One region of the Paenibacillus sp. sgz302115 genome, then DNA from elsewhere that is predicted to be linked to it. Evidence: predicted binding sites of a transcription regulator. Region 1 holds the regulator's gene; each other region holds the start of a gene.
What was found. The regulator LexA, encoded in region 1, represses DNA repair genes until DNA is damaged. The targets are predictions, from matches to a motif close to CGAACATATGTTCG.
Positions count from the first base shown of each region.

Region 1 (8,003 bases):
ACTGAGGCGAGATCGCAAGGGGTTGAAGTGTCCGGAGCGCACAAAGTTGTTTTACCCGAAAACCATGGTTATTTGAAAGAAAACATCGAAACAGCTTTGAAGCATATAGAAGAGAAGTAAAGTGAAGGTCCACAGATCGTGGGGCTTTTTTCTTTGCGTTTAATGGACCTTATATAGAGGGGCATGACCTTGCCGGAAGGGCTTCAACGCGGGCGGGGTCTTTTTTGCGATTTTACGCCAAAGATTGCGTTTACATATTGTTCCAAGCCGCTGTATACTATTTTTACAGAGTGGCTATAAGCTGACAATTAAGTACGAACCACATATAAGGAGGTAGCTTTTTGAAATCAACATATAAAGTCCTTTCCAGCGATGCGGATTTGTTTGCTGCAGCTCTCGCCCAGGTAAAGGTATACGTGGTCCAATTAATGGAGGGCAAGCCGCATGTGATTGCAGACTATGCCGGTCCTGTGCAGAGATGGACTCCTGATGATGTATTGGTGGCCGGAATGTGCTACAGCCGTGAGGGGTTTGAATTTAGGGTAAGACTACCCCAGAAGTAATTATACGGAAGGTGAAGAGAGTGGAAGATGGACTACGGCAGCGTTTAGGATTGCCACAGCAGCAGGAAGCAAGCGGATCACCATTGAACGAGACTCTGATTACGGATACGGACGGCATAACTGTGCTGAACGTTTCCAGAGAGGATGTGGAACAAGGCCGACTGGAGCGGTATCTTCGGGAGTTCAAGAAATATGAGAAGAAAAGGCTTCGCGGCAAAGTTTCGCTGATCTGGGGCGGCTATGCGCAGGACCCTAGAGAGATTTATCAGATCCGGGAGATTACGAATTGGATAGATCGTCTTTTGAAGAATATCCCTCATCTGTTTTACTTTTTGAGCCGGGAGAATTACAGCATGCGCATTGCTTTCTTTTGTTTATCGGAAGTGGTGGGCCGGGCGGGGCTGGAAGTATCTATTACGAAGGAGCAGGGCCGGCGTTTGATCGAAAAGGTTGCCAAGAGCGCAGTAGTTTACTCCAGAAAGCTTAAAGAGCCGGCGGAAGCGCAGTTTGCTCTTGCTGAGGGGATTTTGGAGGAGCTGGGGTACGATCAGACACTCGAATAGCTCATAGAAATGCCTCCGGAAAAAGCTTTGCAGGAGCGCGGTGGTTTTTCCTGGAGGCCCAGATTAAGATGGCGTATTGTAATTATACGAAATTGAAGGCAGCGATTTGGTCAGCATACACGATAAGCTGCTTATATTCAATCTCAGTCCCGTAGCTGGAGAAAGGTCTTACAACCACATTATCCAGTACTACAAAGTTATAATTATAGTTCTTCTCAGGGTGCTCTGCGCCCAAGTAGGAAATGTACTCATCCACGATGACGTCATCCATTAATGATTTCAGGTTAAATACATCCTCATCTTGTCTGCTGTTATAGCCGGCTACATTTCCTTGAATGCTGCCAAAGCTGGTGAGGATGTTTACTCTGCGTTCCCCATGATCGTTGTTCAGCAGGAGATTGGAGAGCTTCCCCAAAGCATCCACCTTAAAATCAATATGGGTTCTAATCTTTGAATTATTCAAACCAGGCACTTCCTTTCGAGAATTAATCTTCCAATGTACAAGATTCGACATATAGCCGCAAAATTCCTGTATGAATGTGAAAAAAACTGCTTGAACATGTAGAACACCAACGCCGGGCTGTTGAGCATCGCCTGACGCTGGTGTTCTTTGTGCAAATATAAGAAAGTATAAGTTTCACACTTTACTTTATCCTTATATTTCTCGCTGAAACGGATACCTTCCTTTTATGGACGGCGTAGCCGTTTCTACTTGTGGTTCAAGCTTATTCGCGTATGGTGACCCGGGTTCCGATAGGCACAATTGCCGCCAGGGAGAGAACGTCCTCGTTGTGCATGCGGATACAGCCGTGGGAGACCATTTTGCCGATAGAGGAGGGATCATTGGTTCCATGAATGCCGTAGTGCGGTTTGGAGAGGCCCATCCAGAAGGCACCGAAAGGTCCGCCGGGATTGGGCTGTTTGTTGATGATTGTGTATTCACCTGCCGGAGTAACGGTCAGCATTTTGCCAATGCCGACGGGGAATCCTCTGATCATGGTGTTGCCATCCAGCAGATACAGCATCCGCTGCGACAAATCAACGATAATACGGTAATTGGGCATTGTTATCAGCTCTCCTTTGCTATCAGGATATGTGTGGAGTGAGATGATGTTCATAAAGGAAAAGACTGCTCTGCTTGGCAGCAGAACAGTCTTCGAAGGGGATTGGAGATATCAATGGATGTCGCGGAAAAGTCCAATGACTCTACCCAAAATGGTAACGCGGTTAAGGCGTAGCGGTTCATAAGCCGGGTTCTCCGGCTGCAGGCGGATATGATCACGTTCTTTGTAAAAGGTCTTGACTGTTGCTTCGTCTTCTTCGGTCATAGCGACAACGATATCACCGTTATCTGCTGTTTGCTGCTGGCGGACGATAACATAATCGCCGTTCATGATGCCAGCGTCAACCATACTGTCACCGAGTACTGAAAGCATAAAAACTTTGTTGTCGCCTACATAATGGCTAGGCAGTGGAAAGTAATCCTCAATATTCTCTGTAGCTGTGATCGGCACCCCGGCGGTAACCTTGCCCACTACTGGAATACGGGTAACCGTCTGGACGAATTGGTGAACATTCTCGGAGTCCTCCTGGCCGAGTAGTTCAATCGCACGTGGTTTTGTAGGGTCTCGGCGGATAAGGCCTTTCTTCTCAAGGCGGTCCAGATGGCCGTGTACGGTGGAGCTGGAGGCCAGTCCAACCGCTTCACCGATTTCCCGGACGGACGGCGGATAACCCTTGCTGCGGACTTCGTTACGTATAAATTCCAGGATCGCCAGCTGACGACTCGAAATCTTTGACATCGGAATCAACCCCATATACTATGTTTGGGAAAATTATAACATAGAACCTCCGTTCGTACAAACATAAGTTCTAAAAAATATGGAAATAACCGCACCAAAAATAAAGGGAACAATTGTTCGAAAAGGGTATTGTGCAAAACACATGTTCGTGCTATATTATTTTCGAAAGTAAGAACAAGTGTTTGGAGGTCGGTAAATATGTTAAAGTACAGCACATACCGCAGCATCTACGACGAGGTTCGCGAAGTTCATACAGCGGATAACCATTCTGCTTCTATTCATAGACTCGATATTAAGGAGCTTATCCTAGCATTGTTTACAGCATGCAAAGGGTTATTCCGCCAAGACAATTTTGTGAAGCTGGCTTTGGTTCTTCTTTTAGTTGTTTCCGGGTTTACCGTAGTCGGAAATGTTTTTGCGGGATCGGTGTCATTATTGAAGCAGGAGAAACGGGTGGTTGTCGAACCCGGGGACACTCTTTGGAGCATTGCATTGAAGAACAAGCCTGCTGATATGAAAACTGCCGTATATATAGAAGGAATCAAACGGACAAGCGGGTTGGATAACAGCAGCATCAAGGCTGGTGACGTGCTTACATTACCGGTTTATTAACTGAAATTCACACCTCATAATTCCATGCAGAGAGCTTTCAGGGAGCAGACCTTGACAAGCTCTTTTTCTCATGGCACAGTTAGAATGAATTTAAAGGGGAGGGGAACACATTGAATATTGATCAATTGGTCGCACGCATTAACGAATTGGCACGCAAGCAGAAGAGTGACGGCCTGAATGAAGAAGAGCTGGCGGAAAGAGCCAAGCTCCGTGAGATCTATCTGGGTAACATCCGCAACAACTTCCGTGCTCAGCTTGATAACATTGAAGTTGTCGATAATTAAGAGCATGAACAAGGCTACATGGCATCTATAGACTGTGCCTGTTCCTTTTCATAGATATTACAGGATGACTAGGGGGAACTTACATGGCCCGTTCTTGGGAAAGAATGGTTCAACGCAACACACAGCAGCTTAACAAGCAGCGCAAGAAGCAGGGGAAAGAGTCCATTTATGCTTCAACCAGCTCTGCCGCTGCAAAGAGCAGTGATATTTTTAAAGGCCGCAACATTGTGTTTCCTGTAGTTTTGATGCTGCTTGGGATGATGTTCTGGGTAGTTGGCTCAATAGACGAAGCCAGGGGGAGCGGTATACTGGCCAACTGGCTGGGAGTTGTGCTGTATTTCTTGCTGGCGGCACTGCTGTTCTTCCGGCGCCCTTATTTAAAGGTTGAACGCGCTAGGCTCTCCACAATCAAATTCAACCGTGAACGCTGGCTGCCGGCAGCGGATATTGAGAAGATCATCGTGACCCGCAGCGCAGTCTCCATTAAATATAAGGGTAAACGTACACAATGGGTGTTCTCCAAGCTGCTCAACCGTTATGACATTCAGGCTATGGGAGAACGTCTGGAGCAATTTGCCAAGCAGAATCATGTAGAAATCGTTAACGAGTAGAAAGATATACCAGCATAGGGAGAGGGAGAAAACAATGCCGATTTCCGCCGTACTCTTTGACCTTGACGACACATTACTCTGGGATGAACGGAGCGTTGAGGAAGCTTTCCGCACTGCCGCTGAAGCGGCGGGGGACTCCGTTAATCCGCAGGAGCTGGAGGCCGCTGTGCGCCGGGAAGCGAGAAGCCTTTACGAGTCGTATGACACATTCCCGTTCACCAAGCTGATCGGGATCAATCCTTTTGAAGCGCTGTGGGGGAATTTTACTGCCGGAGAGCAGCCGGAATTCCGCCGGATGGAGCAGCTTGCTCCCGTCTACCGCAAGGAATCGTGGCGCCGCGGCTTGGCCGCGCTTGGCATTGACGATGAAGCGCTGGCGGAAACGCTGGCTGCCCGGTTTGCCGCTGAACGCCGCAGCCGGCCGTACATGTATGAAGAAACGCTGCAGGTGCTGGATAAGCTACGCGGTAAGGTTAAGCTGCTGCTGCTCACGAATGGCTGTCCGGCGCTGCAGCAGGAGAAGCTGGACGGTGTGCCTGAGCTGATTCCTTATTTTGACCACATTGTTATTTCGGGCAGCTTCGGCAAAGGGAAACCGGACAAGAGCATCTTCATGCACGCGCTGGACCTGCTGGAAATCTCCCCTGAGCAAGGGGTGATGGTCGGCGACAAGCTGACAACGGATATTCTTGGCGGGCTTGGCGCTGGCCTGACCACCGTCTGGATTAACCGGAACGGCAAAGAACCGGACCCGGAAATTCATCCGGATTACCAGATAGGCCATCTTGCGGAGCTTCTTCCGCTGGTAGAATCTCTATAGTGAATCTTTGATTAAGCCGGGTATCCTCATGCGGGATGCCGGCTTTTTTTTCGTCCAAAATCATTATGAATAAGTGAATTGTTCGGAGTGAAGTGCCTTGTATATGACCAAACTCATGATAACAGATAAAAATGTGAGTTTTATTTCCGGAAATACGAATATTATGTGTATAATGAGCAAAGAAGCATCACGCAAGATGTCAGTATCATTATGAAACCTACCACTTAACCGGGGGGACTCCAAATGATCAACCATAAAAAGCTGGCGGCATTTTTGTTGATTGTCATTACAGTAGCGGTAGCAGGCTGTTCAGGAAATTCGGGAGCAGAGGGGGAGATGAATGCTGCGGCAAATATATCTATGGAGCCTATCAAAGTAGAGCTGAGCTGGACTCCGCAGCAGGTCTCCGCTAACCAGATGGTAACATTCGAGGCTGTGGTGACACAGGCTGGCAAGCCTGTAGATGATGCGAAAGAGGTTATCTTTGAAATCATAAATAAGCAAGACAAAAGCCGGAAATATGAGTTCACAGGCGAATCATCGGGAAATGGGAAATACAAGGCTGAAGGAACTATTGAAGAAGAAGGGGAGTTTACTGTAACCTCCCATGTAACCGCGAGAACGCAGCACTCTATGCCGAGCAAAGAGCTTTTGGTGGAGCCGTAATCATTATTTTTTAGAGACTGAGGCTGCTGCCGGCAATTACGTATAATGCAGAGAGGAAAGGAAGGCTTTTCGAATTCCTGTTATTCTGCTAAACTTACTCTAATGTTTTTCTGGGGGGATAGAAAGTGGCTAAATTCACACTTGCTGATAGCTTACAGCAGCGCATACTGATTCTTGATGGAGCAATGGGCACAATGATTCAACAGGTGCCGCTTACCGGGGAAGATTTTGGCGGAGAAGAGCTGGAAGGTTGTAATGAAATGCTGGTGCTTACGCGGCCAGAGGTGATACAGAACATTCATGAGAAATATCTTGAAGCCGGCGCCGATTTGATCGAGACCAATACCTTTGGGGCAACCTCTGTGGTGCTTGCTGAATATGACATTCCGCAGCGGGCGCGCGAGATAAATCTTGCAGCCGCCAGGCTTGCCAGAAATGCTGTGGAGAAATATGATACGCCGGAACATCCGCGCTACGTAATCGGAGCTATGGGACCAACCACGAAGACGCTCTCAGTCACTGGCGGCGTTACGTTCCAGGAGCTGGTAGAGAGCTATGAGGAGCAGGCGGTCGCGCTGATTGACGGCAAGGTGGATGCGCTGCTGCTCGAAACATCCCAGGATACGCTGAACGTAAAGGCTGGAAGCATCGGCATCCGCAATGCCTTTGAACAGACCGGTGTTACGCTCCCTGTGATGATCTCGGGGACGATTGAGCCTATGGGTACTACACTGGCTGGTCAGAACATTGAAGCCTTCTATATCTCGCTGGAGCATTTGAAGCCGATTTCCGTCGGCCTGAACTGTGCGACCGGACCGGAGTTTATGCGGGATCATATCCGGTCGCTGTCGGCAATTGCTTCGGCGGCGGTGAGCTGCTATCCGAATGCCGGACTGCCGGACGAGAACGGGAATTATCACGAGTCGCCGGATTCGCTTGCCCGCAAGCTTGCGGGTTTTGCCGAGAAGGGGTGGCTGAACATCGCCGGAGGCTGCTGCGGAACGACACCGGATCACATCCGGGCGATGGCAGAGACGCTGTCTGCCTATCCGCCGCGTGTACTGGAAGGCCAGCATCCACCCGCACTGTCGGGGATAGAGCCTGTGTATATTGAGAACGACAACCGCCCTTATATGGTGGGTGAACGTACGAATGTGCTCGGCTCACGGAAATTCAAGCGACTGATTGTTGAAGGCAAATATGAAGAAGCTTCTGAAATCGCCCGCGCCCAGGTGAAAAGTGGTGCACAGGTTATCGACGTCTGCGTGCAGGACCCTGACCGTGATGAAAGCGAAGATATGAAGCAATTCCTGGAGCTTGTGGTAAAAAAGGTCAAAGTCCCGTTGATGATTGATACCACCGATCCCCAGGTTATTGATCTGGCGCTTCAGTACTGCCAGGGCAAAGCGATAATTAACTCCATTAACCTTGAAGATGGTGAAGAAAAGTTCGAACGGGTCACTCCGTTGATTCATAAATACGGTGCAGCGATTGTTGTGGGCACTATTGACGAGTCTGGGCAGGCGATCCAAGCTTCGGACAAGCTGGAGGTGGCCAAACGCTCCTACGACCTGCTGGTGAATAAATACGGACTGGCTCCGGAGGATTTGATTTTTGACACGCTTGTATTCCCGGTAGGTACGGGAGATGAGCAGTATATCGGCTCCGCCAAAGAGACAATTGAAGGCATCCGTCTGATCAAAGAGGCCCTTCCGGGCGTGCATACCATTCTGGGGATAAGCAACGTGTCGTTCGGTCTGCCGGAGGCGGGACGCGAGGTGCTGAACTCGGTGTTCCTCTATGAATGCACCAAAGCCGGACTGGATTATGCCATTGTGAATACGGAGAAGGTGGAGCGCTATGCTTCCATTCCAGAAGAGGAACGGAAGCTTGCCGAGCAACTGATCTACAATACGAATGATGATACTTTATCCGCCTTTGTTGCTGCTTTTCGCGGTAAAAAGGTAGAGAAGAAAGAGAAAATCTCCAACCTGTCGCTGGAGGAGCGTCTGGCTTCTTATGTGGTTGAGGGGACAAAGGAAGGCTTGATCCCCGATCTGGATGAAGCTCTGACAAAATCTG
Region 1 is NZ_JBVYOK010000001.1:832,785-840,787, reverse strand. Features, by position in the region: gene AC0LWN_RS03850 (hypothetical protein) at 1-120, shown strand, start outside; gene AC0LWN_RS03845 (hypothetical protein) at 342-563, shown strand; gene AC0LWN_RS03840 (hypothetical protein) at 584-1,126, shown strand; gene AC0LWN_RS03835 (hypothetical protein) at 1,209-1,589, opposite strand; gene AC0LWN_RS03830 (L,D-transpeptidase) at 1,852-2,190, opposite strand; gene lexA (transcriptional repressor LexA) at 2,302-2,928, opposite strand; gene AC0LWN_RS03820 (LysM peptidoglycan-binding domain-containing protein) at 3,127-3,540, shown strand; gene AC0LWN_RS03815 (DUF896 domain-containing protein) at 3,651-3,824, shown strand; gene AC0LWN_RS03810 (hypothetical protein) at 3,908-4,435, shown strand; gene AC0LWN_RS03805 (HAD family hydrolase) at 4,470-5,255, shown strand; gene AC0LWN_RS03800 (FixH family protein) at 5,499-5,921, shown strand; gene metH (methionine synthase) at 6,107-8,003, shown strand, end outside.

Region 2 (8,003 bases), on a different contig from region 1:
TATTTCGGTAAAATATGAAATTCTAACACATTGGAAAAGACCTAAGAAGGGAACTCAATACTCAATAATTGTAGACGAAGCCCAAGTCTCACTTGCAAACTATCAATTTATCAATATAAGGGAACACCCAGAGGTCCCTTTAGATTATCTAGAGGATGTTACACTTGATTATATTAATGAGTGTTTAGGCTCAAAAGTTTCACAATTTGTAAAAGCAAATAAACCGGAGGCTCTCCTATGGTCTTATGATGATAAGTATCTCTTACCTTCATCAATAGAACTTAGTTCATTTCGATCTAATCCAGATTACTGCCTACCACTTAAATCAATGTTTGAACTTGCAGGTGTAAGTAAAATTACTGAACAAATAGATCAAGCAACCAGTAAGAATAAAGTTGGCTTTAGAAACTTATTGGATAGGGTTGCTAAACGAACAACAGATCATTTTAGAAATGTTTGGAGCGAATATAATAATGTTGAATTTGTTTTAAGTCCCAATGGTCAATACATAGATGCTGGTATTAAGGATAATTTTAATAGTTTTGAACTATCTCAGAGGAGTGACGGATTTAAAAGATTTGTGTGCTTTCTTCTCTTTATATCAGCTAAAGTAGAAAGCGAAAAGATGAGAAATACCCTTCTTCTGTTTGATGAACCCGATCTAGCTTTACACCCATCTGGACAAAAATACTTACGTGAAGAAATGTTCAAAATATCAAAAAACAATTATATTGTATATAGTACTCATTCTATTTTCATGATTGATAAAGAAGAAATATCACGACATTTAATAGTCGAAAAAAAACAAGAAAAAACTAATATTAAACAAGTTGATGAATCAAACTTTGTTGATGAAGAAGTAATATTTAATGCACTTGGATTTTCTGTCTTTGAAACATTAAAAAATAATAATTTTATTTTTGAAGGATGGAAAGATAAAAGCTTGTTTAATCTTGCATTAACGAGGGTTCCTGAAAGGTATAAAGAAATTAAAAGATTAAAGCAATTTGGTATGTGTCATGCAAGAGGGGTTAAAGATATAAAACATATTGCCAATATTCTAGAACTTGCTGGTCGAAATTATATAATTATCAGTGATAATGACAATCCGGCTAGAGAAAAGCAGGAGGAATTTGTTGATCTTAGAAAAAATGGAAAATGGAAAAGGTATGATGAATTAGCTAATGGAGAAAATATTAGAACCGTAGAAGATTTTATAAAACCTAGTTGTTTTGTAAAGGCCATTGATAAATTACGATTGGAACATTTATCTCTTCCACTTACAACAGAAGATTCATTTATTAAATCATCCAAAACTATCCTATTGGTTTTAGAAGATGAGCTAAGGAATGTTATAACTGATAGAGATGAAAGAAGAAAGATGATAGAAAACATTAAGAATGAAGCCTTTGATAATTTATCTTTAAAAGATATTAAAGAATCCTATTATCAAATGATTTTCAATCTGCATAATGAGATTAGTTAGACTCTAAAAACTTTTTTATTTATATCTATAATATAAACTCTTTCAAGAATTTGTGATTAAACAAGCACTGAAAAGGAGTACTGTCGTCAGGGTTCTGTGCGTTGGATAGTTAATTCTAGACACACAGAACCTTTATCTTTTGGCAGGAGCTTTATTCAAGGGCTATAAAAAAACCTTGATTTCTCAAGGCTTTAACTGTAGTGCCGAGGGCGGGGGGAGGGCGAACCCGTACAGTACTCATGTACCGCAAAATTCTTGAACTTATCAATATAAAATTTATTTAGAAGAATATTTATCCGTCTAAAAGAAAAGCACTCTCCCAAGTACCATCTATTCTCCCGGCACATACTCAATCAAATCCGACAGCTTGCATTGAAACGTATCACAAAGTTTGAATAGCGTCACCAACTTAACAGTCTCCAGTTGAGTTTCTCTATAAAGTTTGTTAATTGAATTTCGGCTTAGACCCGATTTTTCCATTAATTCAGTGATGTCGTTTATACGATGTTCTGCCATTAGAACTCTTAAATTACTTTTCAACAAAATGTTCCCCTCCAACTATAACCGATCCTTTGATTCGCATTCGGCTTGAAGTGATGTACCGTGAACTATCAAACACCGCTCCTATCTATAAATTGCTACTACAGGAAAGTGATCAGCACTTCCAGCAACTTAGAAACGCCCTGCCGGAGGAACAGCGAAACACTGCATTCCTGTATGAGGATGCGCAGGTGTCGCTTCAAGCCATTCTTGAGCGCTCCATCTATTTACAGGGATTTAAAGATGCTCTTTATCTCTTCAATGAACTACATCACATGCTTAATTCGATCCTAGATTTACATTATCCTTTTTTAAGCCTACGTGCAAAGAAAAGGCGCATTCACTTGAATGCGCCTTCCACTGTAGCTATGGATGCCGAGGACGGGGGTCGAACCCGTACGGTACTCACGTACCGCAGGATTTTAAGTCCTGTGCGTCTGCCTATTCCGCCACCCCGGCATGTATGTGCGTAGTTAACGCGACAAGTAATATCATATCATGTATCCTGTGGATGCGCAATCATAATTTCCATTATATTTTGGTTACAAAAAAATGGCCCGATCAGCTGGTGCTGATTGGGCCGTTTGTGGGCCTACTATTGGCGGTCGCGTTCGCCGCTTCTGCTTCTCATGCCGGCCAGACCGAGCAGACCGATCAATCCGATCCAGCCCCAGTTAGAGCTGGTTCTCGCCACAGGGGCGGTCGTGCTGGTTGTGCGGTATCTGCCGGTTGGTGTGGTATTGGACAGTGGAGAGACGGTGGTGTTATCTCCATAGCGGACTCTGTCCTGCACGATGGTTTCATTTCTGTGCATGGTTCCTGTGGTCTGATTCATCATGGTATTGCCTTGCTGGTTCATCATATGGGTGCCGTCTCCGACAACCGATGATGCATTTCCGACTCCGAGCAGACTCATGGACAATATTGTACCGCAGGTAAGGCTGGTGATCAGCTTGTTCAAGATGGTATGCCTCCTTTTGTAATTTTCGCTGATAATTTTCCCCTGCGGTGCATTTACTATGCAGACAAATTTATTGAGTCACTACATTTACTGTCTTGTTTACAGGATCATAAGCCACCTTGGCGCCAAGTGCTTCAGCCAATGCCCGTATCGGGACATAGGTGGTTCCATTATCCAGTACCCCAACCGTGAGCTTCGCCCCGTTCAGGTTGATCGTAATTTCCACACCCTTATTCACTTGATCGTCACCTCCGTTGATCCGGCTCAAGGCCATCTTCACCTGCTCAGCGCTTGGACGCTGGCCTGCTTTTAACTGTGCGGTGGTCAGTCCAAAAGCCATCTGCAAATGGGAATAATCCTGAAAAGAAGACCAGTCTCCGCCCCATTCGAGCCCCAGCTTTTTCGCTTCCTGCACCACCTCCTGCCAATCTGCCAGCTTATCACCGTCCCCGTCCCTTTTTGTATCCCAGGAGACGCTTTGGCCGTCCGGCAGCAGCAGCGCGAAATCAACCGCCAGGCCGTAATTATGGTAGCTGCTGCCTCCCCGCGCGTTAGTTACAATATCGCCCTTCTTCGTTCTCCCCTGTGCGTACAGCGCATTCTGTTCGGCAAAACTCCGCATACCTGCGGTAATGACGATTGGAATCCCCCTGTCGTAGCTTCGCTCAATCAAGACATTTGCGGCCGCCAGCAGGACAGGATGAAGACCGCCGAGCCGGGCTGCCGATTTTTGTGCCACCTGATCCAAAGTCAGCATCTCATCACCTCCTGGTATAGTTAATGCCTTGTTTCCCCAATTGCTTGTACGCTGTTCCCTTATTTGCAAAAGAAAAAGACCCCGAACACTCCGAGGCCTTAGCAGCTTACATATTATAAGGTGGACGTTTACCACCATCTAGCCGAAAAGATGATCAGTCCAATGATCGCAACCGCAATCAACAAATCGGCCACTTCTCTAAAAAAACGCGGAAACTCATTGTTCAGGAGCTTTTGCTCCTTTTCCTGATGCTTCAGCTTCATAGCTTCTTCCATCGCCCCGTCCAGAGGCGGCCTTGGCTCTATCATCATAAGCTTCCACTCCTCTCGCAGCGTTATCCAAATCATACCACATATTGCCGATTTTCTGGATGATTTTCGTATAAAAAGGCCAATATAATTGCGAAAGGTGGGAAGACCCAATGGACATTCACAGCGACAGCTACAAAGTGGCAGCGTTTGGCGATCAGGAGGACGCAGTGGAAATCATCCGCCAGGCCGAAGCAGAACTTGCCCGGATGAACGGTAATAAGGCGGTTACCTTAATCGCGTATGAGAAAACAACCACTACCCCCTATGGAGAATGATGATTATATTGCCGCAGCCGTTCTGCATCACACGATGTAAGCCTCGACAATGTCATCCACGTTAATCCATTTCCATTCCTCCGCCCACTGCAGCTTGAATTCACGCGAGTGGGTGTGAATGGAGGTCACAAAGCCGCTTTGCAGCGTATTCTCAGCAGAGTCGAACAGAACCACCGTTACCCGGACATGACTCCGCAGCGACAAAGCCAGCGTACACTCAATTTCCTCGAGCTTCTCCTTATCCAGTACCGGCTTGATGCGGTGCAGTCTCTCCCGTTCCTCACTAATCCTGCTGCTCACCCACTGGCCGTTTCCTTCCAGCTTCTTGCCCATTGCCGTTCCTCCTTCCAATCCATCAACGAACATATGTTTGTATTATATACGCAATACTGATGGTTAAGCAATCCTAAATATATGGCAGCAAAAATCGGACAAGCAGACTATGCCGGGGGCTGCAGCACTCCAAAAGACAGCAAAAAAGGCGCTCACAGTTTACGCTGTGCGGCGCCTTTTTGCCGGCCTGTCCCATGACCAGGATAGAAAATGGCTAACTCTTAGTGCATTCTTACTTCACGTCAGTTACCGTAGTCCTTGTGTCGGACTTGGTATTGGTTGTGGATTCTTTGTTCGCCTTAGTGTCTGTGGCAGCTCCCGTGACAGCTCCCGTACCGCTCAGCGTCTGTGCGTCCGTGCTGCTCTCCGCTTCGATCAGCCCCGCCGCGACTCTCGCTTCGTTCAGCTTGGAGATGCCGTACAGCATTGCCACATCTGCCTGCTTGTTCATATCATTGAACTCTTCTGCGGTAACATCGGGAGAAACCGCACTTTTCGAAGCTTTCTCCTTGATCGAATAGGCGCTCTGAAAAGCGATGATCGAATCACTTAACAGCTTTTGGATGTTCTCGGGCAGATTCTTGGAAATCTTCACATCCTTGACATCACCGGCAAGGTCGGAAGCTGTGTCCTGGAACTCATCTACAGCCTTCTCCATCTCCTTGTCCGTAGCTTTTCCTGTCGAATACGAGGTCAAGGTTGTGTTGAACGCCTCCAATGAAGATTTGCCCATTTCATCGAATTTCGTCATCTCATTGTAGAAGCTCTGTACGGTCTCCTGTACCTGTTCATGGGTAGCAGGCGCCGAACTATTATTGCCGCAGGCGCTGAGTACCACAAACGCCATTAGTAACGCTGCCAGTAAAGCTTTTCTCATAATTAATATCCCTCCATTTAACAGAATAATGGCGGGATAAGCAAAGTGCAAATAAAAATTATGTAAAAAGAGCTCAAATGAAACATATTTCTGCGTTTAAGCGTATTCAACAAGAGATATAATGATTTCAGCCTGAAATAAGAGAGGAAGATTCCTTATGCCTTATTGCACAAACTGTGGTGCGGAATACAAGCAAGGCGCCAAATTTTGCGGAGAATGCGGCGCAAACACCGGAGATGCTGCCGCAGCCCCGGCACACCCTACTAGGGCAGGAGCAGCCCCCGGCTCTGGCTCCGGCCCTGAAGTTGAGCTGTGGCAGGGCAAGCCGGCCGGCATCTCCGACCGCCTCAAAGGCATCGTACGCCTGAACACAACTACGTATACCATCACCAGCCAGCGGATTATGGTTAAGACCGGGCTGATCGGGAAGGACATCGAGGAAATCGAGCTGCTGCGGGTGAATGATTTTTCCGTGGAGCAGTCCATACCGGACCGTATTCTTGGCATTGGAACACTGACGGTATTCTCGGATGACGCTTCGTCGCCGCAGCTTCTTTTCCGCAAAATCCGCAAGGCCCAGACGGTGAAGGACATCCTGCGCAAAGCGGTGCGCGATGAGAAAATCGCCAACAATATCAGCTACCGCGAGCAGATCTAGCGCTATACTGGACTTTCCTTTTCAGGGAAGAAAAAACGCCCCGGCCGGAATTACGCCTTTGACCTGGCTGGGGCTCTCCCACATCAGAACCGCCCGCGCATCCCCCTGGTTCTCGTAATACTCCACCTTCAGCTCATGCAGCTTACCGGCGATCAGATTCACACTGCCCTTCCGTTCCTGTCCGCTCTGCTTGATCCAGCTGTCAATCACCAGCACGTCGTCAATCCAGACCCGGATGCCATCATCCGAAGAGGTATAAATCGTATAGCCCTCAGTATAGGCTGCACTCAGCCTGCCGCTCCAGCGCACCGAGAATAAGTCCGCGGAGATAGCGGGATCAGGAGCCGCCTGCTTCCAAATGAAGTTAATAGCTTCATCTTTACGGGTAAGCGCCGGTGTACCGCTAAGCGAAGCATTGTTGAAATATTGCCCGAACAGGCCCGGCATAGGTGCGGCATCCGGCAAAGAGGCATACTGCGCCGCCTTTAACTTATATTCATCTCTGGTGAACACAAAGGAATCATTCATATACGCTTTGATCACCGCATTGCTGTTCTTCTCAAAGAGCAGCTTGCCCCAGCTCATCTGGTAAGACCACTTATTCTGAGTTTTGGCCAGAACGGCCGGAGCTGGAAGCTCTGCATTTTCCCCGATGGCGATCAGCTTCCCGCACCCGAGCTTCCATAGCCTGTCATGGTGGCTGGCTTTGAAATCTGCGTTATAAATATCCAGCGCCAGCACATCCACGCTCCCGCTGCCCGGATAATAGCCTGCCGGCTCGTCGCACCATTCATTTTTGGCATTGGGACTCCATACCCACAGCAGATTATGCAGCTTATGATATACGGTGAACCGCTCGAACATCAGGCTCCACAGCCGGCTGTACGAGCTTTTTTGGCCCCACCAGAACCAGCCGCCGTTCATCTCATGATACGGACGCCAGAGCACCGGCACACCTGCATCGCTCAGTTTTTTCAAATATACGGCGGCTTTGTCCAAGTCCGAGATCAGCGCGTTGTACTGGGCAGTGCCGGGTGTAATATATTTGGCAAAATCCGCTTCGCTAAGGCTCATCTGGACATTCGACCACAACGGGGCTGTGCCCGGTAAACTTTCATGGTAGCTCATCGTCACAATACCGCCCGTCTTATGCCAGCGGATTGCGCTGTCTACCACGGCCTGCCGTTGGCTATCAATCTGATCCGCCGTCTGATTCTCTATTGCGCCCAGTTCATAGCCGTGAAGCGCGGCATATTGGCCGCTGACCGTTTTCAACTGGCCGCTAAAATCATCCGGGCTCTCCAGGTAATCATGCTGTCCGCTGATGATGCCTTGTCCCTGCAGGCGGTACAACGTCTTCAGCAGCCTCAATGCCGGAGGCGCAATCGCAGCATCTGCCGGAGCCATCTGCACATTCCGGAAGGCCGCCTGCCACTGCACATCGCCCACCAGACGTGATGCGGAGTCAAGCAAATCGCGCAGGATGCGCTGTTCCATGTACTCACCACCCCATAATCATTTTCTTCATAGTATGGGGATATTCGGGGCAATAGCACGGCGAACAGTCATGAAATTGTAATAAATATTCAGCACGAAAAAGAAGCCGCCCCCACATGATGACGCCCCCATTCATAACGCTTCTTAATGATCTCTTGAGCGGAGGCAATCAGCGTCTGATCCTCGATTGAAATCTCATATTCCATATGCTTCCCTCCCTATTATTACTAATTTCAGTATACCAAAGAGGGCTATTTTTGAGCTATACTGGTTAAATCTACGCTCACTGAAGCATAGTTCAAACATAA
Region 2 is NZ_JBVYOK010000008.1:133,264-141,266, reverse strand. Features, by position in the region: gene AC0LWN_RS17150 (AAA family ATPase) at 1-1,486, shown strand, start outside; gene AC0LWN_RS17145 (helix-turn-helix domain-containing protein) at 1,817-2,029, opposite strand; tRNA gene AC0LWN_RS17140 (tRNA-Leu) at 2,400-2,485, opposite strand; gene AC0LWN_RS17135 (WGxxGxxG family protein) at 2,622-2,987, opposite strand; gene AC0LWN_RS17130 (M15 family metallopeptidase) at 3,058-3,744, opposite strand; gene AC0LWN_RS17125 (hypothetical protein) at 3,873-4,055, opposite strand; gene AC0LWN_RS17120 (hypothetical protein) at 4,166-4,330, shown strand; gene AC0LWN_RS17115 (YolD-like family protein) at 4,358-4,663, opposite strand; gene AC0LWN_RS17110 (hypothetical protein) at 4,896-5,540, opposite strand; gene AC0LWN_RS17105 (zinc ribbon domain-containing protein) at 5,698-6,198, shown strand; gene AC0LWN_RS17100 (glycosyl hydrolase) at 6,220-7,695, opposite strand.
Region 2: the regulator LexA is predicted to act here: its motif matches at 4,690-4,703, upstream of AC0LWN_RS17115 (YolD-like family protein).

Region 3 (8,003 bases), 180 kb from region 1:
CTGATAGAGGAACATGGCAGCGTACCTGCTGCTGCTCCTCCGGAAGATACCACAATGGAGACAGTTATTCAGAAGCGCAGCCGCAAGCCTGAACCCGAACGGAATGCGAAGTGGCTGCCTACGCTTCTGATGTGGACCTTTCCTGTATTGATTATTGTGGTTATTTATTGGTATGCCTCTTCGAATATGAACAAGTCAGATCCCAATAAAACCGATACAGCCAACTTGACCGCTGCGACACAGGACCCTTCGGCAGTGAAGCCATCGCCGACGGCGGCAGGAGGCGGAGCGGCAATTCCTTCAGCTTCGGCATCGACGGATACCACTGCTGCTACAGCTACTCCTGAGACAACCGTTGCGCCTTCATCAACGCCGCTTCCGTCGCCTTCCGCACAAGGAGGAGTTACGGTTGCGCAGGACCGGAAATCGGGTAAAACGACGGTGTTTAAGGTTACTGCTCCTGCCGGTAGCGCGGTGCAGGTTCAGATTGCCGCAACCGGGGTGAGCTGGCTTGAGGTCTACAAGGGCGTAAACTCCAAAGGCGAGAAGCTGAGCTTCGGCAATACCGCAGCCGGTGACAATCTGACCTTTACCCTTGACAGTGCAGGGATGTATATCAAATCCGGATATTCTCCTGCTACGGAAATAACAGTTAATGGACAAGTTATCACTGATGGCAAAAGCTCCTCCCGCCTCCTCCTTGAACTGGATGAAGGTACAGGAACACAAGACAGCGGCAACGGAGGAACACAGGACAATGCTGCACCGACCCAGGAGAACGTCACTACCCAATAATGCATTTGAAGTATAGGCTTTGGCATTTTGGAGAACCTATGAATGATTTAAGTTCTTACGCCAAAGCGGGGTGCATTCGCTCATGACCGTTAGCTGGATCGTAACAGCGCTGGGTATCATCGTCAGTCTCCTCGGGTATTATATGACACCGGGCGCCTGGGGTTATGGAATTTTGGGGTTCGGACTGGCGCATGTTCTGCTTGGGATTCTGGATATGTTCCGGGCTCCTGCGCGCAGCAGACAATAGCCCGCCTGCTTAACAAGAATGGCTCCACATTGTGGGGCTGTTTTGTTTGAAATGATAAGACTTTATATGTTTTACGATATAACCGGTTGCAGTTCATAATTAGACTTGAGAGCTGCTTTCTCATATAATAGGAACAGAATAATTGTTAGCAAAGGACGTGGAGTAATGAGTTCGGAAAGTTCATTTGATATCGTATCCAAGATGGATATGCAGGAGTTGACGAATGCGGTTCACCAAACAGAGAAAGAGATTGATAACCGCTTTGATTTCAAGAACAGCAAGAGCAGCTTGAAGCTGGAGAAGGATGCGCTTATTATTGCTTCAGAGGACGAATACAAGCTTAATGCGGTCATTGATATTTTGCAGTCGAAGATGGTCAAACGCGGCATTACGCTGAAGAATCTGGATTTTGGCAAAATCGAGCCAGCTTCGCTTGGGACTGTACGCCAGCGCCTCGGCCTCAAACAAGGAATTGATCATGAAAATGCCAAAAAGATCAACATTCTGATCCGCGATTCCAAGCTTAAGGTGAAGAGCCAAATACAAGGTGATCAAATCCGCGTAACCGGCAAGAGCCGGGATGATTTGCAGCAAATTATCCAGCTTTTGCGGAAAGCCGATTTGCCGCTGGACCTGCAGTTTAACAATTTAAAGTAAGCTTTTGTACCCCGCAGTGCTTATGCACTTCTCTTCCGCGGGGTGTTTTCGTGAATATCGGATTCGTATGGATCAAGGGAGGAACCTCTGTTGAATTTGCCCAACCGCATTACGCTTGCTCGTATTTGTCTTATCCCGATTATGATGTTCTTTTTGCTGGTGAATTTCAGCTTTTATCCGGAACCGATACATTGGGGATCTTTTCAGCTTTCATTTAACCATCTGATCGCAGCAGTAATCTTTTTGCTTGCGGCCAGTACGGATGGTATAGACGGTTACATAGCCCGGAAATATAACATGGTCACCAATCTTGGCAAGCTGCTCGATCCGCTTGCGGACAAGCTGCTCGTCTCCGCAGTGCTGATCTCCCTGGTGGAACTGGGCAGATGCGATTCCTGGATCGCCATCGTCATTATCAGCCGTGAATTTGCGGTAACCGGACTGCGGCAGGTTGCGTTGCTTGAAGGAAAAGTGGTTGCTGCCAGCAAATGGGGCAAGTTAAAAACAGTGGTGCAGATTGTTGCGATTTCACTTCTGTTGCTCAATAATTTCCCGTTTCAGTTCGTCAGCATTCCTGTGGACGATATTGCAATCTGGGCAGCGGCGGTCATCACTATTATCTCCGGAATTGATTATTTCGTGAAGAATAAGGAATTGCTTGAGCTTCATAACGCCTAAGCATAAAGAGCGGAATTCCTTGTTTACTCTACACCCAGGAGGAGAAAGTAAGTTTATGAAAGCAGAGATTATTGCCGTTGGCACAGAGCTTTTGCTCGGACAGATTGTTAATAGCAATGCCCAGTTCCTATCTGTAGAGCTGGCGGCGCTGGGAATTGATGTTTACTTTCAGACCGTTGTCGGAGATAACAGCAGCCGCCTTCAGCAGGCGATTGAAATTGCCCGCAGCCGTGCGGATGTTATTCTGTTCACCGGCGGAATTGGCCCGACTGAGGATGACCTGACCAAAGATGCCCTGGCTGTGTCCCTAGGCTGTTCACTGCATATTGACCAGCTTGCGATGGATCATGTTCAACGCTTTTTTGACGAGCGGAAGATTGTGATGACCGAGAATAACCGCAAGCAGGCACTTATAATCGAAGGAACAACGCCGCTTTCGAACTCAACAGGCCTTGCTGTTGGTCTTGCTCTTGAGGAGGAGGGTAAGTATTACATCGTTCTTCCGGGGCCGCCCCGGGAAATGAAACCCATGTTCACGGAGCAGGCCAAGCCTTGGCTGCTGCAGCATGCGCTGACGAATGAAATGCCGATCTACTCCAAGATGCTTAAATTCGCCGGCATCGGGGAATCGCTGCTTGAGGATAAGCTGATTGATTTGATCCGGGGCCAGAGTGATCCAACCATAGCGCCTTATGCGAAGGAGGGCGAGGTGACGGTTCGTATCTCCACCAAAGCCCCTTCTGAACGCGAGGCTATGCAGAAGCTGGACGTGCTGGAGAAGACCATTCAGGAGATCCTGCCGGAGCATATGTATGCCAACATAGATGTGCCGCTGGAGCAGTTAATTGTTGATTGGATGGCGGATGCAGGCCTGACCTTAAGTGCGGCGGAGAGCTGTACGGGCGGCCTGCTGATGGAGAGCATAACGAATATACCAGGCAGTGCCGCTATGTTTGCCGGGGGAATCGTTTGCTACTCCAATGATATGAAGAAAAAGCTGCTGAATGTGCCTGCCGCACTGCTGGAGGGCCCGAATGCTCCCGGCGCGGTCAGCCGCGAGGTGGCGGAAGTGCTGGCGGACCAGGTGAGGATGACAGCCGACAGTGACTTTGGATTATCTGTTACCGGCGTCGCCGGTCCGGGGTATTCGGAGCGCAAGCCTGTAGGTCTTGTATTTGTCGGTCTGGCCGAACGCGGCCGCCCTACGGAGGTATATGAGCTTAATCTCAAAGGAACACGTGAAAACATCCGCCTTCGGACCGTCAAGGCGCTGCTGTACCGTCTCTGGCGCAGGCTGGAGGAGCGTAAGGTAGCAACCCCGCTTGAGGGATCAGCCTTGCAATAACCTTCCGGTCCGGTATATAATTCATCTATACGGAAGAACCGTGGCACTGAGAGATCTTTGCTGCGGTTTTTTGTTTGTCTGCTATATAGTTTCGCCCGCAGCGGGCCCTTCAGAAAGGCGTTCCAAGTTTTCCGGTGGCCGGGTATTCTGCTATAGTTCCATATCTTGAAGGAGGCTTACAATAAAAGGGAGTATTAACCGGGGAAACAAAAAAAACGAATGTATGTTCGAAAAAAAGCTTGGCAAGACCTCCAAAACACGCTATTATATTACTATAAACAGTGAAGGAAGTGGTCTGATTGTCAGATCGTCGTGCTGCGCTTGATATGGCGCTTCGTCAAATAGAAAAACAATTTGGTAAAGGCTCCATCATGAAATTGGGAGAATCCAATCACATGAAAGTGGAGGTCGTACCTAGCGGATCTTTGGCACTTGATATCGCACTGGGTATTGGCGGACTTCCCAAAGGACGTATTATTGAAGTATATGGACCGGAGTCTTCCGGTAAGACGACCGTTGCCCTGCATGCTATTGCTGAGGTACAGAAGGTAGGCGGACAAGCTGCCTTCATTGATGCCGAACATGCGCTCGATCCTAAATACGCAAATGCGCTCGGCGTAAACATTGATGAACTGCTGCTGTCCCAGCCAGACACCGGTGAACAGGCACTGGAAATTGCCGAAGCGCTTGTCCGCAGTGGAGCGGTAGACATCATTGTTGTTGACTCAGTGGCAGCATTGGTACCGAAAGCGGAAATTGAAGGCGACATGGGGGATTCCCATGTAGGTTTGCAGGCCCGACTGATGTCCCAGGCTTTGCGGAAGCTGTCCGGGGCGATCAATAAGTCCAACACAATTGCCATCTTCATCAACCAGCTCCGCGAGAAAATCGGCGTTATGTTCGGTAACCCGGAAACCACGCCTGGCGGCCGGGCATTGAAGTTCTACTCTTCCGTTCGTTTGGATGTACGGCGGGTAGAGAGCATCAAGATGGGCAACGATGTTGTGGGTAACCGTACGAAGATCAAAATTGTGAAGAACAAGGTAGCTCCTCCGTTCAAGCAAGCGGATGTTGATATTATGTATGGTGAAGGGATTTCCAAGGAAGGAAGTCTTGTTGACATCGGTACGGAAATGGATATCGTCAATAAGAGCGGCGCTTGGTATTCCTTCGATGGTGAGCGTCTTGGTCAAGGGCGGGAGAACTCCAAGCAGTTCCTGAAGGAACATCCGGAGATTGCCCTGCAGATTGAGAACAAGATCCGTGAAGCAAGCAATTTGTCAACGCTTGTGGCTGCACCGACTGAAGCCGAGATAGCGGCAGAGGAAGAGGAAGAAGAAAATCTGCTGCTTGAAATCGAATAATTTGATATTTGATTTTTAATTTTAGAAGGCGCCCTGTGAATGAACATAGCAGGGCGTTTTTTCATAAAAAAAATAACTTTACGGAAATTTATGTATCAATGAGGTGACAGACAGCAATGGTAATACAACTGAACCCCGAGCCTGAAAAGCAGGAAGATCAGGCGCTGGCCGACTTCCCGGCAGACCAGTTGCTTGAGATCACAAGAGTGGAACGTCAGAAGAAGTCTGACCACCGCTATATCATTCATTTTGGTGCTTACAACATGACTGTTCATGAGGATGTCATGATTAAATACCGGATGATTACCGGCAGTTCTTTTATGAAGGCCGATTTGGAGGAAATTGTTGTAGCCGACGAACGCCAGCGGGCTTATGTGGAAGGACTGCGTTATCTGGAGCGCAAGCCGCGGACAGCCCAGGAGATGGCCCGCCGTTTACGGGAGAAGGAAATAGGAGAGACTATTATTGCCGAGGTGCTGCAGCGGCTGCAGCAGGAACGTTTTCTCGATGATCCCTTATATGCCAAGCAGTGGGCGGAACAGCGGATAACGAATCAGCGCAAGGGAAAGCTGTGGATACGCCAGGAGCTGCGTGAAAAAGGAATCGACAAGACGCTGATTTCCGAGGCGCTGGAGAATATTACTCCCGAGCAGGAGCTGGAGAGCGCTCTGCAGACGGGGCGGAAGAAATGGAGCCTGATTCGCGGGGATGTCAATGACAAGCGGAGAAAGACAGGAGCCTTCCTCATGCGGCGGGGATTTTCCGGGGATATGGTACGGCAGGTACTGAATATTTTGCGTGAGGAAGAGGATTTTGAATGGGAAGAGGAAGAGATTTACTTCCCTGACTGATTCTCTTGACTTTAATGCGCATATCGACTCTCTTGACAACGTCTTTTTATAAATAATAAAATATAACATGAATCTGCATTAGAATAAGAATCCTTTTTCCTTCCCAAAAAGCAGAATCTTACCTATGCGGTTCGCGTACAACTCATATGAAATGTAATCGCCGTATAAGGCGGGCAATGTGCATGTGCAGCATGTGCAGTATGGCAATCGGTGTATTACCGGTTTTTGTATGGTGATGAACGGATTAGTTTAACAACTGCACAAATTCCCAAGGATAGTCCTTGGAGGAACCAACGAGGAGGTGAACAGATGCATACTGCGATCTGGGTCATAATCGTTCTCGTTGTAGCTGCATTATTCTTTGGATTCGGTTATTTTATTCGTAAATCCCTTGCAGAAGCTAAAATTTCCAGTGCTGAGAAGGAAGCCGTAGTCATCGTGGAGAACGCGAAGAAAGAGGCGGAAGCGCTGAAGAAGGAAACGGTACTTGAGGCTAAGGATGAAGTCCACAGAATCCGTACCGAAGCTGAGAAAGAAACTCGTGAACGTCGGAATGAAATCCAACGGCAAGAGAGACGTTTGCTGCAAAAGGAAGAGTCTCTGGATAAAAAAATGGAATCGCTTGAACGAAAAGAAGAACAAGTGGCTAACAAAGAGAAACGAATTGACGAAACACAACAGCAAATTGATGTTATTTACAAGAACCAAGTTACTGAACTGGAGCGTATCTCCAATTTGAGTATTGATGATGCCAGAAGTATCATCCTCAGCAATGTAGAGCAGGAAGTTCGCCACGAAACCGCTCAGATGATCAAGGAAATTGAACAGCAGGCCAAAGAGGAAGCGGACAAGAAGGCCCGTGAAATCATTACGCTGGCCATTCAGCGCTGCGCGGCTGATCATGTTGCAGAAACAACTGTTTCCGTGGTAACGCTGCCTAATGAAGAGATGAAGGGCCGGATTATCGGCCGCGAAGGCCGCAATATTCGGGCACTGGAAACTCTTACTGGTATTGATCTCATTATTGATGATACGCCGGAAGCTGTTATTCTGTCAGGCTTTGATCCGATTCGCCGGGAAGTGGCCCGTACGGCACTTGAGAAGCTTGTTGCCGATGGACGTATCCATCCGGCCCGAATCGAAGAAATGGTGGAGAAATCCCGCAAGGAAGTGGATGAGCGGATTCGCGAGTACGGGGAGCAGGCTACCTTTGAGGTGGGCGTTCACGGCTTGCATCCGGATCTGATCAAAATCCTGGGCCGTCTGAAATTCCGCACGAGCTACGGTCAAAACGTACTCAAGCACTCCATGGAGGTTGCTTATTTGACTGGACTTATGGCCGGTGAGCTTGGGGAAGACATCGTGCTTGCAAAACGTGCCGGACTGCTGCATGATATCGGCAAGGCGCTGGATCATGAAGTGGAAGGTTCGCACGTAGAGATCGGCGTCGAACTGGCGAAGAAGTACAAGGAACATCCAGTGGTTATCAACAGTATCGCGTCCCATCATGGAGACTGCGAAGCTACCTCGGTTATCGCAATGCTGGTTGGAGCAGCCGATGCTTTGTCGGCCGCACGCCCGGGCGCTCGCCGCGAAACCCTGGAAACGTACATCAAGCGTTTGGAGAAGCTCGAAGAGATTTCCGAATCCTTCGAAGGCGTAGAGAAATCTTATGCGATTCAAGCGGGCCGCGAGGTTCGCGTGATGGTGCAGCCTGAGAAGATTGATGATGCTGAGGCATTCCGTCTGGCCCGCGACATTACGAAGATGATCGAGAGTGAGCTGGATTATCCGGGTCATATCAAGGTCACTGTAATCCGCGAGACACGGGCAGTTGAATATGCTAAATAACTAAGGAAATCGGCCCCTCTGTGGGGCCTTTTTTCTTTCAGGAGGAGAATATCATTAAAGTACTATTTATTGGTGACATTTGTGGGAATACGGGCAGAAAAGCGCTGCGGGAAATGCTGCCTTCCCTGAAAAATAAATATCAGCCGCATATCATTGTCGCTAATGGGGAGAACGCTGCTGCCGGCAGAGGGATTACCTCGGCTATTGCCAATGAG
Region 3 is NZ_JBVYOK010000001.1:1,016,727-1,024,729, reverse strand. Features, by position in the region: gene AC0LWN_RS04625 (RodZ domain-containing protein) at 1-795, shown strand, start outside; gene AC0LWN_RS04620 (hypothetical protein) at 878-1,042, shown strand; gene AC0LWN_RS04615 (YajQ family cyclic di-GMP-binding protein) at 1,208-1,699, shown strand; gene pgsA (CDP-diacylglycerol--glycerol-3-phosphate 3-phosphatidyltransferase) at 1,790-2,377, shown strand; gene AC0LWN_RS04605 (competence/damage-inducible protein A) at 2,433-3,722, shown strand; gene recA (recombinase RecA) at 4,022-5,086, shown strand; gene AC0LWN_RS04595 (regulatory protein RecX) at 5,203-5,937, shown strand; gene rny (ribonuclease Y) at 6,247-7,788, shown strand; gene AC0LWN_RS04585 (TIGR00282 family metallophosphoesterase) at 7,842-8,003, shown strand, end outside.
Region 3: the regulator LexA is predicted to act here: its motif matches at 3,939-3,952, upstream of recA (recombinase RecA).

Region 4 (8,003 bases), on a different contig from region 1:
CGTGGAACGGAGCTTCCAGGCTGATCTTCTGGGCTGCGCTTAGCTCATGATAGACCGGGACATGGAAGGAGTTCGTATAGTATTCACGGTCGGTAACGCCCGGAATGGAACCAAGCACCTTGCGGTCCACCTTCGTGAATTTGCCGGACAGTCCTTCAGCCGGTGTGGCGAACAGCGTGATGTTGAGGTTAAGCTCCTCGCTCTTGCGGTCGCAGTATTCCCGCATATGGCGGACGATGGCGAGCGCTTTGGAATGAATCTCCATATCCTCGCCATGGTGCTTGCCGTACATCGCCTTCATGCACTCTGCCATCCCGATGAAGCCGATGGACAGACTGCCGTGCTTCAGCAGCTCTCCTACGCTATCCTCAGGGGCCAGCTCTTGACCGCCTTCCCAGACCCCTTCGCGCATCATGAAATCGGAGGCTTTGGCCTTCTGAGCAGCCTGAATGCGGAAGCGGTGGAGCAGCCCATCCAGAGCGATGTCCATGTAATGGTTCAGATCATCATAGAAGCCTTGCTCGTCGGCTACCAGGCGGCGGCCTGTAACCGTGCCGTGAGCCAGCCCGAGACGCACCAGGTTGAGTGTGTTGAAGGACAGATTGCCTTTGCCGGAGCAGTGGTTGCGTCCGAAGCGGTCGCCCAGTACCCGGGTGCGGCAGCCCATTGTCGCAAATTCAGTATCCGGGTCAGCCGGATCATAATACTGCAGGTTGAGCGGCGCATCGAGATTAGCGAAGTTCGGATACAGTCTGCGCGCGGAGCACTCGGCGGCCTTTAGGAACAGCTCATAGTTAGGATCGCCCTGCTGCTGGTTGACACCTTGCTTGCATTTGAAGATCTGGATAGGGAACACCGGCGTTTCACCGCTGCCCAGGCCGTTCATGGTCGCCGTCAGCAGTGAGCTGATGACGAGCTGGCCCTCTGGCGAAGTGCAGGTACCATAGTTAATGCTGGTAAAAGGAATCTGACCGCCCGAGCGGCTGGACATCGTATTCAGGTTATGTATCATGCTCTCTGCCGCCTGCAGCGTCTCGCTCTCCGTCTCCTTCAGGGCAAAGCGGAAGGCCCGAGGGTACTGCTCGGCCAGATCGCTGCGGCTCATGGTAACCTCGCCGAGATGCTCGCCGGCTTGTCCTTCTTCGAAGTACTCCAGTCCTTTACGGAACAGCTTGGCGAAGGATTTCGTTACATAAGGAGCCAGATCGAAATCCAGCTTGTTGGCGGATACGCCGCCGTACTGGGCATTTTGCTGAGACTGGAAAATAATCGCCACCAGCGACATCGCGGTCATAATCGAGTTCGGTGGCCGCACACTGCCGTTGCCGGTGTTGAAGCCTTCGCGGAGCAGCCGCTCGAACGGGATAAAGATGCAGTTGGTTGTTCCGATGACGTACTGGTCCAGGTCATGGACATACACCACATTATCGAGGGAAGCCTGCACGAGCTGCGGCGGCATTGTGAAGTTGCGGGCATACCACTTGGAGTATTCACTGCCGAACTTGCTCATTTTGCCGGAAAAGCTCTCCCCGTTCAAATTGGCATTCTCACGCAGCAGATCCAAATCCCGGCTGTCGATAATATCGCGCCCCAAATGGATAACTTCCTCTAACATAACCTCTTGTGTAGTTTGTTCAGCGTTGTACCGTTTCTCCAGCAGCGTCATTGTGCAGCACTCTCCTCTCGATATATAAGAACGTTCTAACCAGGCTAACTGACATTAATAAAAAAGCATCTCCCGCCGAGGAAGACGGAAAATGCCCGGATGCGTAGCGCAAATAACCGGAGCGCGGATATTTGCGGATGGTCTCCATGGAAATAAGCTTTCCCGCAGAAGCCGATACCTGAAGGCAATAAGGATTATCGCCTTCAGGTATCGGCAGCCTTGGCTCCCCGTCTTAGGGAAGGCTAAATCTGCTTGTGCAGGCCGCATGCGGACACCTCTCCTGTTCCTCGCAGGCGTAAATAATGGTGCCCGGAAACAGGCAGGTCTCCTGGCTCCCGGTGAATCCTTAAGGCGCCTTCCCAAGGGGAATGACCCTCAGTGGCATGAGCCTCAGGATACTGCTCTGCAGCGCTTCATGACGCTGTCGAGCATCCGGTTACAGTGGCGGGACCACAGCGGATTTGCACCGCGCTTCCCTATTAAGCTTCAGCACTCCTGTAGAGGTGAAGCACCTGATTCCACTATATTTTGTTGTCGCTATATAAAATTAACCCAATATATTGTGTTTGTAAATACTTTTTTGCAAGTCCGCGCCCCGGGCGGGTTCAGCCGCTTTACGCACAGATGATCCACAGCTAGTCCACAGATGTTCCGGAGTTAGTCCACAATTCATCCACAGATAATCCACAGAATAACGACAAATTTTGCCGGATCCGATTCATAAATTGTCCCAAAAAACGCCACAAAGGCTTCATATCTGCAGTGAGTGCAATCATAGGATTTCGAGGGAAGGGATGCTGGGGCTTCAGGCGATTTGTGACGCCAGACAGGAGTTGTTACAATAGAAGGGACTGGAGACTTATATATAGGAGGGATTTCGAATGGCTATTGGCGAAGTAACCGTAATTCCGATCGGCACAGGCAGCACCAGCCTCAGCAGCTATGTGGCCGGTATGCAGCGAGTGCTGGAGACGGTGGAGGGCATTACCTACGAGCTGACATCTATGGGCACAATTATCGAAGGACCGCTGCCGCGGATTCTCGCTGCTGTAGAAGCGCTGCACGAATCTCCTTTTAGAGCGGGTGCACAGCGTGTCTCTACTTCACTTAAGATAGATGACCGCCGCGACAAGGTCTCTACGAGCCGCAGCAAGCTGGAGTCGGTGGAGCGCAAGCTGCTGGAGCAATAGTTCCGGGAGACTAGACCGAAGGAAGAGCGGGCAGGCTGGGGTTAAAGGCAAGGACTATGAGAGAAAGGGTTGCGTTTTTCTCCAGACGCTGTATAATGTATTTTGTTTGACAGAAAAAGTATGCTTTAAGCTGGTGTAGCTCAGGGGTAGAGCAACGCACTCGTAATGCGTAGGCCGGGGGTTCAATTCCCTTCACCAGCATCCTTAAGAATTCAATCATGGCGCGGCTTCCGGGGTTTTGGGGGTCGTGCTTTTTTTGTGGGGAAAAAATATCCATGTTATTCTGAAATACTCGAATAACATGGAAGTGAATTCAATGGGAAAAGGTATATCCCTCGAATACTTTTAGCCCTTCGGCATTTAATACTTTTTCTATTACGACCGGCTTATGTGGACTTTTTTCGATAACTTCCTTACATGAAATCATTATATTACTGCCTGCAATTTCTGCCAGCTGATCATGTGACACACTATAGACTATTTTTCCTAAATTAGACCATACCATAGCTCCTGTACACATTACGCAAGGTTCACAGCTGGTATACAAAGTATATTCATTAAGATCAAAAATGTTGTTCTCAGAGCAAAAAGTGCGTATAAGTCCAATTTCAACATGATGTGTAGGATCACAATAACTATTTATTTTATTTTCTCCATACATTACAATTTCGTTATTTTTTACTAAGATTGCACCGAAGGGTTCATTTCCCTCTTCTCTAGCCTTAAAAGCCATTTTTATAGCTACTTCAATAAATTGTTCATCGTTATTTATCATAAATAGCACCTCCTGTATAACACTACTATAACATTTAGGCGGGTGGCATTTCGCATGGCAAAATCATGGTTAGACCTTTAAAGCACAGTTTACGGACTTTCGGGGAGATTTACATATTGTTCCATATCCAATATACTAAACAGTATTGAGTTCGGAAAGTGCCGACAACAATATGGATAGGGGCGTGAAGAAATGGTGTCGCAGCCAGGTATATTTTTTGGAGGATTTAGTGTATTTGCATTCTTAGTTTGGCTGGTATGCACTGGACTAGGGATCTATGCTTTTGTTCTATTTGTGAAGCTTGCACGCAGAGGGATTGTGGCTTTGGATCTATATAATCATGCCAAAAATCTTGAAATCCGCCAGCGGTATGAGTCCGTTAATAAGGATGGTAATGATGAGCACTAAGAAAAAATCCGTAATCCTATTCACAGCTTTACTGATCTTCATGGCGGCCTTTTTGCAGCCTGGACTTATCTACGCGGCGGTTGACGGAACTGTTATCGACAGTGGAACAAAAGATAGGCTGACAGAGCAATATGGGCTTGAAAAACCGGAGCCGTCAACTTCGCCCTCCCCGGGTGGAATTGATGCGGGAACAAGCGCCCCGGCTTTATTTTTTGTTGCAATGCATAGGATGATTGTTAATCCTTATCTTTATATGATTCCAGAGCTTATACACCATTGGATTCATTGGAATGGGGGAAGCCTACATGCAGAATGAACGGGTGAAATTTATAAATCCTGAAACCTTGCCGGTATCCTCCGGGTACACGAGTGTGGTGGAAGTCAGGAATGCACGGACGCTCTATATCTCCGGACAGATAGCCATGAACAAGGATGGCCAAGTTGTAGGGGCAGGGGATCTGGCGGCACAGACAAAGCAAGTATTTGAAAATATCAAAGGCGCCTTGGAGGCTGCGGAAGCCAGCTTTGATGATGTGGTGAAATTGACGTTTTTTGTGACCGACATTTCCAAAATGCAGGTTGTCCGGGATATTCGGGACCAGTACATCAATACCCTCAATCCGCCGGCCAGCTCAGCAGTTGAAGTCCGCAAGCTGATCAGGGATGATCTGTTGATTGAGATTGAGGCCATCGCCGCCGGGAGCTTATAGAGCTTTGGATTGCATTTTTTGTTAGGGTGAGGAGGCGGCGACAATGAGATGCTTGACGATCCGGCAGCCCTGGGCGACATTGGCCGCTCTTGGAGAAAAGCAATTCGAAACCCGTTCATGGAGAACATCTTATCGCGGTGAACTGGCTATTCATGCCGGGATGGGCATAGACAAGTCCGTGTGCAGACAAGAGCCGTATAAATCGGTATTGGCCCGGCACGGATTCACCGCTGACAATCTGCCCGCCGGAGCCATTATCGCCACATGCCGCCTTACCGAGTGCCATGAGGTGACTCCTGAGAATGCCGGGGAGGGTTGGCCGGGCGGCAATGAATATATTTTTGGCGATTATGCTGAAGGGCGGTTTGCCTGGAAGCTGGAAGGTGCAGATTTGCTTGCTGACCCCATACCTGCTAAAGGACGGCTGAGTTTCTGGGAGCACCCTGTCCCGGAGAGGGAGTAGTATTCTCTTTGGGGAGCTATCCAAGCTGTTTAGTGGTATGATTGGGTTAGCTCGCGGGTAATCTTAGTATATATGTTTTGAAGCGCAGTCTTGCGCCAGGAGCTAATCCGGATACACAGGAAAGGGCGTATGCATAAGGAATGGGAAGTCTTCTTATTGCGTGGCTTTGTATGCTTTGCTTGTTTTTTACGTTTAAGGACAAGGTGAGCCGAAAAATTCTATATCCTGTAGCGCTGATTGTTATTCTTGGCTCGCTGGGCTATTGGAAGGTATTAATGTGATTGTTATCCACTTATGGTCTTGCCGGCTTTTATGGCGGGGCCTTTTTTTGTGAGAAAATAAGGCATTTAGCTGCTTCGCATCCGGGAACTGGAGATATCCAGCTTCAGGTATTTGCGCATATGGATCGTGGCCTGAGTGGCAATGATATGGTCCAGCAGCAGCATCCGCTCATGATACCCCCGGCAGACAAATTTGACCTCCATACCGTCCTCCCGCCGTAGTTGTTCGTAGACCTTGACGCCCCGTGTTCTCATTTCAGCACGCACATCACGCAGATCAGCGGTTGCCGCATTCGCGGCTGTATTAAGAACCTCTATGTAGGGGGCGGGGGTGCGCAGCTCCTTGGACAGAATGGCAGCATCGCGCTCAAAAGCCGATATAATCAGCGGCAGCATAATATAAGATTTGACCAGCGTATTGTCTGTACTCTCCACCCTATGCATGGGATTCATCACCTCATAAAGAGAACGTATATTCGCATTGTAACCCGGCCTTCAAAAAATAATCAATAGTATTTTAAAACAAGTCGATAAATGTGATAAATTTCACAATAAAATCAGAAGAATTATTTTATATTAAAATTGAAATATTAAAGATTGAAGCTTGAAAAAATAAAGCACCTCAAAAGGAGAATTGTGATGATTCATGAAGGAAGTCTCCGCCGTGGTTTGGTATTCGGTTTGCTCCTGAGTATTCCGCTTTGGGTGTCCATGATTGGCTGGATGCAACTGTTATAAAATGCAAACCCGCTATATCCGCATTGCCTGGACACGATAGCGCATATAGCATACATAGATGTCGACAAGAAGAAACGGCTTCCGTTTCTCCAGAAAGATAAGGATAATTTATGGGGTAAAACATATAAATTTTTATCTTTTGAAAAACTGCTGCCGGTAACTTTCGGCGACAGTTTTTTTGCATTATAAGGATGGTTGGACTTCACGCAGCAATGTTCGACAAATAGTTCAAAAAGACTAAATTTTAATAATGAAAATTAGTGGTTTCGAATAACGAGAAGATTACATGAAGCAGAAGAAGCTACCGGATACGCCGTTGTTGAACACTGTTTCAGACTGGATCAAGCTGGTTAATCCTTATGCATGGCGGTTTGCAGCGGATTTTCTCATCCAAGCTTCCAAAAAAATAAAAAGGAATAGATTGACAATATGGAGGTGGAGCGGCTAAACTGACATTAGGTCGAAAGTAACAAATATCATAGACTATCTGAAATTTAAAAAAATCATACGATCATGTAAAACGCAAACCGTTCGAAAGAACGGGACGCAAAGTCAGGAATCTAAAGCCTGCTAGACAGGTTATGATTGTCCGGCCGCCGTGAAGCTAACCCTTCTTGGCGGTCTTTTTGTTGTTATAGTTTTTTCTTGAAATCATAGAGTAATTAATAGGAGGTGCATGCGATTGAAGAAAAAAATGCAAAAGACGGCAGCTCTGCTATTGGCAGGAATGCTGACAGTAGGCAGTGTGATTACTGGGGGATGGGAGGTTAAAGCAGCGGCCAGTATGCCCTATACTCCTACACCGGTTTTGGGGGTAGCCGGCAATTTTAATGCTTTTATCTTTGGGGATTTTACGCAGTCATACGATCAGATTCATGGAAGGCTCGCGGCCGCAGGGAATATTACTTTGCAGGGGTACGGTGTATCCAAGGATGCCCCGGGCGGAGACGTGCTTATCGCCGGCAAGAACATTACTTTTTCGAATGGGACTGTTCATGGAACAACTGTATACGGTGGTACTCTAACGGCTGATTCAAGCACTACACTTCAGGGGGGCTCGCGAAAAGATACACCGATTGATTTCGCAGCGGAGGAGCAGTTTTTGATCGGGCGTTCGAGCGAGCTGGCCGCATTGCCGCAGACACAGCCCTTTGTCAGGGATTATGGAAAAATAACCATCAATGCCCCAAAGCCCTACAATGTTATAAATATGACTGCAGCCGATTGGGCAGCGACCAATAATATGGTGTTCAATATAACGGGGAATGCAACGGTTGTTATCAATGTAAGCGGGACCTCAGTGAAAATCCCGAGCTTTCAAATTGATGGGAGCAATCCCAATAAGGTATTATTTAATTTTTATGAAGCCACTGATTTGAAAATTGGCAACACAACCATTAATGGCACTATATTAGCGCCACGGGCCGAAGTGTACTATGATTATGCGGAACTGCACGGCACACTCATTGCAAAATCGTTCAACGGACATGTGCAGATGCACCATTATCCGTACCAGGGAACGGAACCACCTTTAACGCCAACACCAACACCGAGTGCGACACCGACACCGACGCCAACACCAACGCCGACGCCAAAACCGACGCCGACGCCGACGCCGACACCGACGGCGACGCCAACACCAACGCCGACACCGACACCAACGCCGACACCGACGCCGACACCGACACCGACACCAACACCGACGCCGACGCCGACGGCGACGCCAAAACCGACGCCGACGCCAACGGAAACGCCAAAACCGACGCCGACGC
Region 4 is NZ_JBVYOK010000029.1:53,868-61,870, forward strand. Features, by position in the region: gene AC0LWN_RS29670 (anaerobic ribonucleoside triphosphate reductase) at 1-1,666, opposite strand, end outside; cobalamin riboswitch at 1,968-2,197, opposite strand; gene AC0LWN_RS29675 (MTH1187 family thiamine-binding protein) at 2,548-2,856, shown strand; tRNA gene AC0LWN_RS29680 (tRNA-Thr) at 2,986-3,057, shown strand; gene AC0LWN_RS29685 (nucleoside deaminase) at 3,170-3,631, opposite strand; gene AC0LWN_RS29690 (hypothetical protein) at 3,824-4,039, shown strand; gene AC0LWN_RS29695 (hypothetical protein) at 4,029-4,355, shown strand; gene AC0LWN_RS29700 (RidA family protein) at 4,345-4,749, shown strand; gene AC0LWN_RS29705 (ASCH domain-containing protein) at 4,793-5,212, shown strand; gene AC0LWN_RS29710 (YhjD family protein) at 5,560-5,937, opposite strand; cyclic di-GMP riboswitch class I at 6,743-6,832, shown strand; partial or broken gene AC0LWN_RS29715 (choice-of-anchor A family protein) at 6,914-8,003, shown strand, end outside.
Region 4: the regulator LexA is predicted to act here: its motif matches at 5,959-5,972, upstream of AC0LWN_RS29710 (YhjD family protein).